Regions from separate parts of the Bradyrhizobium sp. USDA 10063 genome, predicted to be linked through region 2. Evidence: riboswitches for the same ligand, from Rfam matches in the RefSeq annotation. Region 2 holds a riboswitch; the other holds the start of a gene.
What was found. Region 2 has a riboswitch for cobalamin ahead of ACVJGD_RS38575 (energy-coupling factor ABC transporter permease). Riboswitches for the same ligand answer to the same signal wherever they lie in the genome.
Positions count from the first base shown of each region.

Region 1: it holds a riboswitch for cobalamin, as region 2 does, so the genes downstream of both, ACVJGD_RS18920 (TonB-dependent siderophore receptor) here and ACVJGD_RS38575 (energy-coupling factor ABC transporter permease) in region 2, are expected to answer to the same signal.

Region 1 covers NZ_JBSSGP010000002.1:3,523,979-3,528,938, forward strand. The annotation lists gene cobT (nicotinate-nucleotide--dimethylbenzimidazole phosphoribosyltransferase) at 19-1,074, shown strand; gene cobS (adenosylcobinamide-GDP ribazoletransferase) at 1,075-1,854, shown strand; cobalamin riboswitch at 1,973-2,169, shown strand; gene ACVJGD_RS18920 (TonB-dependent siderophore receptor) at 2,481-4,733, shown strand; gene fhuF (siderophore-iron reductase FhuF) at 4,755-4,960, shown strand, end outside.
Region 2 covers NZ_JBSSGP010000002.1:7,778,875-7,783,834, reverse strand. The annotation lists partial or broken gene ACVJGD_RS38595 (nicotinate-nucleotide--dimethylbenzimidazole phosphoribosyltransferase) at 1-245, opposite strand, end outside; one part of gene ACVJGD_RS38590 (IS630 family transposase) at 258-849, opposite strand; one part of gene ACVJGD_RS38590 (IS630 family transposase) at 848-1,242, opposite strand; partial or broken gene ACVJGD_RS38585 (nicotinate-nucleotide--dimethylbenzimidazole phosphoribosyltransferase) at 1,295-1,565, opposite strand; gene cobF (precorrin-6A synthase (deacetylating)) at 1,567-2,316, opposite strand; gene ACVJGD_RS38575 (energy-coupling factor ABC transporter permease) at 2,359-3,036, opposite strand; cobalamin riboswitch at 3,074-3,289, opposite strand; partial or broken gene ACVJGD_RS38570 (Fe2+-dependent dioxygenase) at 3,376-3,811, opposite strand; gene ACVJGD_RS38565 (cobyrinate a,c-diamide synthase) at 3,829-4,960, opposite strand, start outside.

The sequences.
Region 1 (4,960 bases), 4.3 Mb from region 2:
CGCGCTCACGAGGCGCCCATGACCTTCCAAATCCCATCCGACTTGCAGATCCCCGCGATCGCTCCAATCGATCAGACGCTTGCTAAGACAATGCGCGCGCGAATCGACGGCAAAGCCAAGCCGCCGGGATCGCTGGGACGAATCGAAGACCTGGCGGTGCAGCTCGGCATGATCGCCCATCCATCCGCCGCAGCGCTACAAAAGGCCGTCCTGCTCGTATTCGCCGGCGATCACGGGCTGACGGAAGAAGGCGTTTCGCAATATCCGTCCGCCGTGACGGCCGCGATGGTGAGGACCTACCTCGCAGGTCGCGCCAGCGCCAACGCCTTTGCGGCTGCGTCAGACGTCAGCATCCGCGTCGTGGACGCCGGCGTTGCCAGCGATCTGCCTGCCCATCCCGACCTCTTCGATGTCAAGATCCGGGCCGGCACCGCGAATTCCGCGCGGGAGGCTGCCATGTCGACCGAGGAAGCGCACAAGGCGCTCGCGGCCGGCTTTGCCATAGCTTCCCGTGAAATCGAGGCAGGTGCCGACATCATCGCACTCGGCGAGATGGGAATAGGCAACACCGCGTCTTCCGCACTCCTGGTGCATCGGCTGGCGCCCGCTTCCCTGGATGACTGCATCGGAGTCGGCGCCGGCCAGGACGAATCAGGCATGGCGCGCAAGCGCGCCGCCATCCACAAGGCAGCCAATCGCAGCGACGCCACGGCGCCGTTCGAGGTGCTCAGGGAATTCGGCGGCTTCGAGATCGCGATGATGACGGGTGCAGCGCTTGGCGCAGCGGCGCATCACCGTCCGGTCGTCATCGACGGCTTCATTTCGTCTGCGGCCGCCCTTGTCGCCGTCAGGCTGGCGCCGGCGACGCGCGACTATTGCGTTTTTGCGCATCGGTCGGCCGAGAAGGGTCACGATATCGTGCTGACGGCGCTTCAGGCGCGGCCGTTGCTCGCTCTCGACATGAGACTTGGCGAGGGCACCGGCGCGTTGCTGGCGGTCCCGCTGGTGCGGGCAGCGTCCCGCCTGCTGACCGACGTCGCCGACCTCAGCGACGTGCTGGAGGGAAAGATCTAGATGAGCCTGGATCGTTTTCGCGACGCGGTCCGATTCCTGACGATCATCCCGGTCGGCGATTCGAAGGATGCGCCCGATTCCGATTGGCTGGCCCGCTCCTCGCCATTCTTCCCGCTGGTCGGCGCGATCGTCGGTCTGGTTTCGGCGGCCGCCCTTCTGTTCACATCCCTCATACTGGGACCGGTGATCGCGGCGCTCATGGCGGTGATGGCAAGCGTCCTCCTCACCTGCGGATTGCACGAGGATGGCCTGGCCGACACCGCGGACGGCTTTGGCGGCGGCTGGACGGTCGAACAGCGTCTCACCATCATGAAGGACAGCCGGATCGGAACCTATGGCACGCTCGCACTCGTTTTCGCGATCGCATTGCGCGTGGCGGCGCTCACTGAGATGCCGGCCTGGACTGGCGCGGCGGCGCTGATTGCAAGTGGAGCCGCCGGCCGCGCCGTGGCGCTGCCGGTCCTCGGCTGGATGAAATATGCCGGCAACATCTCCTCGATGAAGGTGGCTTATGCACCCTCGACGCTCCGGACAGGCGAAATCGGCTTCGCGACGATCGTGGTGCTGCTCGCGCTGACACCGCTCGCTGCGGCCTCCGGCACACATGCTCCGTTCGCCCTTCTTGCCGGCATCGCTTGCGGCATCGCACTGGCAGTTGCCGTCACGCTGTGGTCGCGACGGCTGATCGGCGGCTATACCGGCGACGTGCTCGGGGCCATCGAGCAGGTGTTCGAGGTCGGTTTTCTGCTGGGCGTTGCCGCCGTCATCCGGTCGATTTGATAGTCCACCGCAGCAGCTCGGTTTTTCGACACCGCTCTACAGACTTACCGCAGAAAGATCGGCGCGGAGATGATGTCGTCTGCTTACTCGCGTATTGTTGACAGCGGTTTCTGAAAAAACCTATTGTGATCGCGACGGTTCTCCTTCGGGAGATCAAAAGGGAATGCGGTGCGGGCTCTGTCCCAACGCCGCAGCTGCCCCCGCAACTGTAAGCGGTGAGTCTCTGGTCATGTGCCACTGGATCTCGGATCCGGGAAGGCGATCAGGAGGCGATGATCCGCAAGCCAGGAGACCTGCCGTTTGTCGTGGTCACGGGCGAAACGCGTCGGTCGGGGTGAGCCGAAGCGAAATTCTCAAGGTTAAGGGCGCTTACAGCGCCTGATCCCCTGGGGATTTGTCGCGGTGACGTGTCACGTTGCCGTGGGGGCCCGTTCGGTTCTGCCAATCAGAAAGCTGCCGTAGGTCGTTGCCGGCGTCGTGCGCGGTGATGCATGCCGCGTGCTTTTGCACGCAGGCTCGCGATCGCCGTTCATTTCGCTCGTTGGGGGTTCGTATTGAGAATTCAGTTTAGTGTTGTCGCCGGATTAAGTCGTTTAGCGTTCAAGTCTGGTGTTGCCGGCGCCGCAATGATGGTGCTGACAGCGGGCCTACCGGCTCAGGCGCAACAAGCGGGACCCGATCCTGCGCTGCCGCCGGTGGTGGTGCACCCCGGCCAGCCGAGCGCACGGCCGCCGGGTGCTGCACAGCAGGCAAGGTCACGAAACGCAGCGCATCGCGCGTCGCGAACGTCCCGCTCCAATGCCAACCCCGCCCCGGTGTCGCCGGCTTCCGATACCTCCAGCACGAATCAGGGCAGAGATGGCGTTGACGGCTACGTCGCCCGCACCACCGAGGCCGGCGCCAAGGTCGGAACGCCGATCCTGCAGTGGCCGCGCTCGGTCTCGACGGTGACCCGGCAGGAGATGACCGACCGCGACGTGCAGAGCGTGCGGGACGCCCTGCAATACACGGCCGGCGTGAGCACCTATTTCCGGGAGGGCCAGTTTACCCGCGATTATGTTTCGATCCGCGGTTTCCAAGGCCTGCAATTCCTCGATGGGCTGCGGCTCAACGTCAACAATTACGGCCTGGAACCGTACGGGCTCGAGCGCATCGATGTTCTCAAGGGACCCGCCGCGACCTTGTACGGCCAGGGCAGCCCTGGCGGTCTTTGGGACCTCGTCAGCAAGCGTCCAACCGATCAGGCCTTCGGCGAAGTCCTGCTGCGGATGGGAATACGCAATTCGCTGGAAGGCGCATTCGATGTCGGCGGCCCGGTCACGTCGGATCATTCGCTGCTCTATCGCGTGGTCGGCCTTGGCAGGATCGGCGACGGTCAAATCGACTTCACCAAAGACGAGCGCGCCTTCATCGCGCCATCCTTCACGTGGCGAATCGACGAGGATACGAGCCTTACAATACTCGCGGCCTATCAGAACGATCCCAAGCTCACGGTATTACAGCCGCTGCCCTACGCGGGCACGATCGTTCCCGGCCCGACCGGTCAGTTCATCTCCCGTAACCTGTTTCTCGGGGAGCCCAGCTACCACAACACATCGGTGCAGCAGGCCCGCATTGGCTACGAGTTCAAGCATCAGTTCAACGACGTATTCTCGTTCCAGCAGAATTTCTATTACCAGAACATCGATATCAATCTGAACGAAGTGCAGAGCAGCGCGACCCCGAACACCACGACAACGAACCGGATCGCGGCCAACCAAACCTTCCAGATCGACATGTACCAGATCGACAACCGCCTGAAGGCGGATTTCGATATGGGCCCGCTGCGCCATCATGTGCTGTTTGGCGCCGACTATTCCGCGGTCCCGAATTTCCAGGGTACAGGCACTGGCGCAGCGAGTCCGCTCAATCTCTATAATCCCATCTATGGACAGCCGTTCGCGAGCCCGATCCCGATCACCACATTCCGTTATCAGGATCAGCGGCAGGCCGGCGCCTATGTGCAGGATCGCACCGAGATCGGCCGCCTGTCGGTCCTGCTTGGCGCGCGCTATGATCAACTCCAGCAAGATCAGAAGACCCGCTCGCTCAACCTGGCAACAGGGGTGCTCTCCAACCCGCCCTGGACGCGGCAGCCCGACCATGCCCTGACGTACAACGCCGGCCTGATCTATGCTTTCGACAACGGCGTCGCGCCTTATGCAAGCTACTCGCAGACCTTCACGCCGACGGCAGGTACCGACTTTTTTGGTCGGGCCTTCATTCCGGTCACCGGTGACCAGAAGGAGGTGGGCATCAAATACATGCCTCCCGGCTATGATATTCTGGCGACCGCCGCGGTGTTCGATATCACCCAATACAACGTGCTGACGGCCGATCTGGCGCACAGGGGCTTTGCGGTTCAGACCAGTTCTGTCCAAAGCCAAGGCGGCGAGATCGAGCTGAAGACAACCCGCCTGTATGGCTTCAACATCAGCGCGGCCTACACCTATCTCGACACCAAGGTGATCGCGACCAACACGGCCGGCGGGCTCGGCAAACATCCCGTCGGCATCCCGATGAACCAGGCGTCACTATGGACCACCTACCGTTTTGCAGGCGGAGATTTGGCCGGCGTGACGCTCGGCGGCGGCGTGCGCTTCGTCGGCGATCAAGCGGTCGATGCACTCAACACCCTGGCGGTGCTCTCCTTCACGCTGTACGACTTCACCGCACGCTATGAGCTGGGCGAATTGTCGCCAAGATTCAAGAAGTGGGACATCGCGCTGAACGTCAAGAACCTCTTGGACGAGCGGTATATCGGTTCGTGCGACGACGCGCTCAACTGCTACTATGGACCGGGACGCAACATCACGGGGACCCTGCGTGCGCGCTGGTAAATCGTTCGGGGCGGGCGGCGCGTGACATCAGACGAAGTCTGTACCGCGCTCGACCGGCTGGCCGTCGGAGACTACGCATCTTTCGCCGGCCGTCTGGTGGCCTGGCAAGACCCGCGCGTGGCGTTGGAGGCGGAAAGACTCCTGGATAGCGCAATGCGCGAGGCGATCAATCAACGTTTCGCGCGACGCTTCGAGGTGTTCGATGCCCGCGCCGTGCATTCGATATG
Region 2 (4,960 bases):
ATCGCGGCTGACGTCGTGATATTGCCGATGCCCATCTCACCGAGGATCAGGAGATCGGACCTTCCGGCCTCCGCGCGCAACACCGCCCGCTGTCCACATTCAAAGGCAAAGGTCAGTTCCTTTGGCTCGAGCGCAGCCTCCGCGCTGAAATCGCTGCTACCGAACCGCGGCTTGTCGGTAAGAATGCCAGGCACCGGCGATTGCGTCAGCGTGCCGCCGTCGATGACCTCGAGACTTGAGCCTAAAGCGGATTCCTGTCATTTAGAAGCATAGCCTGCGTGAGCGAAATAGTTGGTGCATTCGCGTGGGCTTAGTTGTGGGATGAACGAACGGATCGCGCGCGTGAGATGCGGAACTGTTCGTGCCGCGACCTTACGCAAGTATGCCTTAAATTTGCTGTAGGGCAGCTCGATCGGATTAAGATCAGGCGAGTATTTCGGGAGATACCGCACGCTCGCCTTTGCCTTCTCAATCGCGTGCCTAACGGCAGGCGCCATGTGAACTCGGCAGTTGTCCATCACGACGATGTCGTTGCGCCGAAGGGTTGGAACCAAGCACTGCTCAACATAGGCGAGGAACATTTCTCCGGTCATAGCTCCCTCGATCACCATCGGGGCAGTCATTTTATTGTGGCGCAAGGCCGCCACGAAAGTGATGGTCTCCCATGACCCCAGCGGAACGGCGCCGATCACCCTGACACCCCTTGGCGCACGCCCCCGGAGCCGCGCCAGATTTGTGCTGACCGCAGTCTCGTCGATAAAAACGAGCCGGGCGGGATCAAGAAAACCTTGCTCTCGTATCCAACGTCGGCGAGCTCGCGCAACGTCCTCTCGCTGCCGTTCAGTAGCCTGCAGGCTTTTTTTTAAAGGTGATGTTGTGACGGTCGAGAAAGCGCCAGAGCGCGCTGCGGCTGGTTCGAATTCTCCGCTTGCGCAGCTCTGCAAGCGTCTCCACCAGGGTCAGGTCTGGATGCTCAGCAACCACAGCCAAAATCTCGGTTGCGAACTCTTCGAGCGGCGAAACGCTTCCGCCGCGCGGCTTCGCAGCGGCGCTGTTATCGTCCCGCCAGCGCTGCACCCACTTGACCGCCGATGCTACACTCACCTCGAAGCGTTCGGCCGCCTCGCGCCGCGACGCGCCCGCAGCCACGGCCTCGATAACGCGTTCCCGCAGGTCACAAGAATAGGCCTTCGGCACCGCCCGCCCCCGCCGGCAAGGAGAATCAATGCACACAGTCTCCATCATCGCTAACCGTTTGGGAATCCCCCAGATTCAAATCGGGCGAAAACCGCTATAGTTCGCGCGCCAGCACCGATATCGCGGCTCCGCCCGAGGCGAAATTCGACATCATGGCGATCGTCACCTCCTGAGGATACGCGCCCCCCTGAGCAACAATGCCGTGATCGCTAGCGAATATGGTGATCGGCACGCGGGCTGCACGAGGTTGCCTCAACTGTTGCAGACCGGCAAGCTCAATCGCGATTTGCTCGAGCCGGCCAAGTGCCCCCGGTCGGCTTGGTAAGTTGAGCCCGACGCGCGAGTGCGGCGGCGCAATGGACGGCCACGTCAGGATCTGCGTTTCAGGATACAGCTGTCCATGATCCAGCCATGTCGCTCGCGCGCCTGTTGCCGTGCGGCGACGATGCGAGGCCCCACGTCGGAAAGCTCACCCGACATGGTGATCTGATTGGTCATCCCGAGATAGGCACCCCACCAGATGTGGATTCCTTTGGGCTTCAAGGACTGGAACGCCGCGCCGCCATCCAGTAACACGACAACAGTGTCGGCGCTATCAGGCCAGCCGCCCTCACGCAACCGCCGCCCGGTGGTAACTAAGAAGGGTTCGCCGACATCGTTCAGCGGCAGCGCATGCGCCGCGCACAGCGCCTGGATAGATGTGATGCCCGGAACCACGTCGATGGTCGGCAACGGATTGAGCCTGCGCGCGATCCGCAAGGACGAGTCATAGAGCGAAGGATCCCCCCAGATCAGCAGCGCAACGCGCCCCGTGTTTCCAAGGTGGCTCGCTATTTCTCGCGACCAGGTTGCAGCGACGGCGTCGTGCCATTCGTCCACGGCTTTCCGGTAATCTGCCACGCAGGCGTCCCGCACGGGCAGGTCGAATTCCGCGATGCGCGTCCGATCGTTGGTGAGTACCTCTGCGCAAATCGTCCGCCGCAACTCGGCGAGGTCGGACTTAACAGCTCCCTTGCGAGGGATCAGGATGAGATCGACTGCATTGAGGGCACGGATCGCGGCGAGCGTGAGCTGTTCGGGATCGCCGCAACCGATACCTATCAGGGAGAGCGTCAGCATCACTGATACGAAGGCCGCCGTCGGGTCCGCCTTTCTAGGTCGTCAGCGGGCGTTGTGGAGACGCTGGGTGACGAAGCCCTCGACTGTGACGCCTCGCAGCGACTTTGCCAGAGCAAGCGCGGCCAGATCGGCTAATGGCTCGATCACGATGACAAACGTGTAGGAAGCGGCAAAAGTCGCGATGTCGGCGAGGTTGGACGCGCCAAAGCCCGCACCATAGAGCGCCCAGAACGCGACCCATGCCACAATGCCGGACTGATACGCCGTCGAGAGCGCCAGCGCCTGGCTATATTGTAGGTCAACATAGGCCGTATTTCGAGGAATGATCCGCTGAGCGAGCGCGTGGACCGCAAACAATGGCACCAGCAGCGTGGTGAGGTTCATGCCGTATTGCGGCAGGTCGGTCGGCACGAAGAACAGGCCCTGCAGCAGAAGACCGAGCGCGAGCCCGAGTGCAGCCGGTGCCGTACCGAACAAGAGGAACAAGGTCGAGCCGAGGATGAAATGCACCTCCGAGACACCGACCCGAAAATGCGGGAACAGCTCGAAGAACGAAAATACCAGCGCCGTCGTTGCAATCGTGCGCACGACAAAAGAAGCGACACCCTGCTCGCGCACGGTATCGACCGCGAGCTTCAGGGTACAGCTGGCCGCGGCGGCGCCCGTAGCGTAGCTCAGCACGAGCTTGGCTCCCGTCACAATCCCCGGTTCAATGTGCATGGTCCACGTCCTTCCTGCCGTCACACGCGACGGCCATGGCGTCAAAACTTGCAGGGCCGGTCTCCTGGCTCTCGGTTCGACAGGGAGTGCGGTCTTCCCCGGCATGATTGCCCAATAGCGGATCGGATCCCTGCACCGCTTTAAGTCGCGGGACCGGCCGGGGCTTCGGGCACCGCAACTCGGCCCCTATGCCATTCCCGATTATGCTCCGGCGCGTTGCGCCGCGTTGAGTACCATGCCTTCCCTGTGTGCCCCTTTCGCGGAGCAGGCGTCAAGGGGCGAAGTCGGATCCACGACGGCATCATCACGGTGACCCCCTCGAGCGGATGAGAGAGGCATTCATGCTTCGGCCCAGTAACGGATCAGGTTGGGATAGATGCCGGTCAATTCGACCCGTTTCAGGATCGTCTCGCCCAAGCCGCTGAACCAACGCCTGGATGGCGGTGTCGAGATCGAAGATCAGGCTGCGGCCCCCCGCATCCCGTACCATGCTCTGCAACAAGAAAGACGCAACACGCGTGCCCCGTGTCACGTCCGTGACCGGATGCAGACTTGAAGCAGGATAAAGTACGAGATCGCCGGCCGGCAGCTTCAGTTCATGGGAGCCATAGAGGTCCTCGATGACGAGCTCGCCGCCGTCATAATCCTCCCGCTCCGAAAGGAACAGCGTAACCGACAGGTCGGTCCGGATCGGCACGCCCGTCAGCTGGCCTTCCCTCACCGGATTGTCGACATGCAGGCCGAAAAGTTGGCCATCGGCGGCCGCGTACCGAGACAAAGGAGACGAAACGGTCACCTCTCCTCCGCAATTAGGTGGAAGAACGTGCCTGTGGCGTGACCACGCCGCGAACCGGTTTCGGCAACCACGGCGCCGGTCGCATCGCGCACGACAGCGAGAGCTTTATCTGGTTGCGCGATGATCGTGGAATAGTGAAACTCGTGGCCTCGAAGACGTGCGCCGGGTTTGTGCCCCGGCATCGAAGCAGCGAGCTCCGCAAACCGGTAGCCCAGATGCATGCGACGCTCGGCAAAACTCGTCTCAAGACCGAGCAAACCAACCATCTCATGGCGAACGCCATCACCGTCGGTCAGGGCGTTGCCCATCACCATATAGCCCCCGCATTCGCCGTGCACGGGTCGCGTCTCGGCGAAGGCGCGCAGCCTTCCGCGAAACCGTATGTTGGCCGCTAGCCGGCCGGCATGTAACTCAGGATAGCCGCCAGGCAGCCAGCAGATGTCGGCACTATCATCAGGGCCCTCATCGGCAAGCGGCGAGAAGATCGTGATCTCGGCTCCGGCCGCGCGCCAAGCCTCCACCATGTGCGGATAGACGAACGAGAATGCAGCGTCGCGCGCCAGCGCGATGCGTTGGCCGGGCGGCGTGACGTTTAAGTCGTGTGCGGCGCTCGGCGCGGTCCAGGTGCATATTGCCGATTCCAGCACGCTATCCAGATCGACATGATCCGTGACGAAGCGCGCGGCTTCGGCAACCAGGCCGTCGACCTCGGCCTGCTCTTCCACCTGCACCAGGCCAAGGTGCCGCTTCGGCAAGGTGATTGCTGTATGGCGGGGCAACGCACCGAACACGGCAATGCCAGCGCCTGCCATGGCGCGGCGCACGAGGTTTTCGTGCCGCGCACTGGAGACGCGATTGAGGACAACGCCGGCGAGGCGCACGCCTGCGCGGAAATCGCGCAATCCCGCGGCCACAGCCGCGGCGGTTTGCGCCTGTCCGGATGGATCGAGCACCAGCAAGACCGGCCAGCCCATCATCTCGGCGATATCGGCGGTAGCGCCGGTCCCCGAGACGCCCGGTGCGGCAACGCCGTCGAACAGGCCCATCGAGCCTTCGGCCAGAACGAGGTCCGCATCAGCACCGCGCGAGACGAGCGCTTCGATGGCCTCGCGACGCATGGCCCAGCTA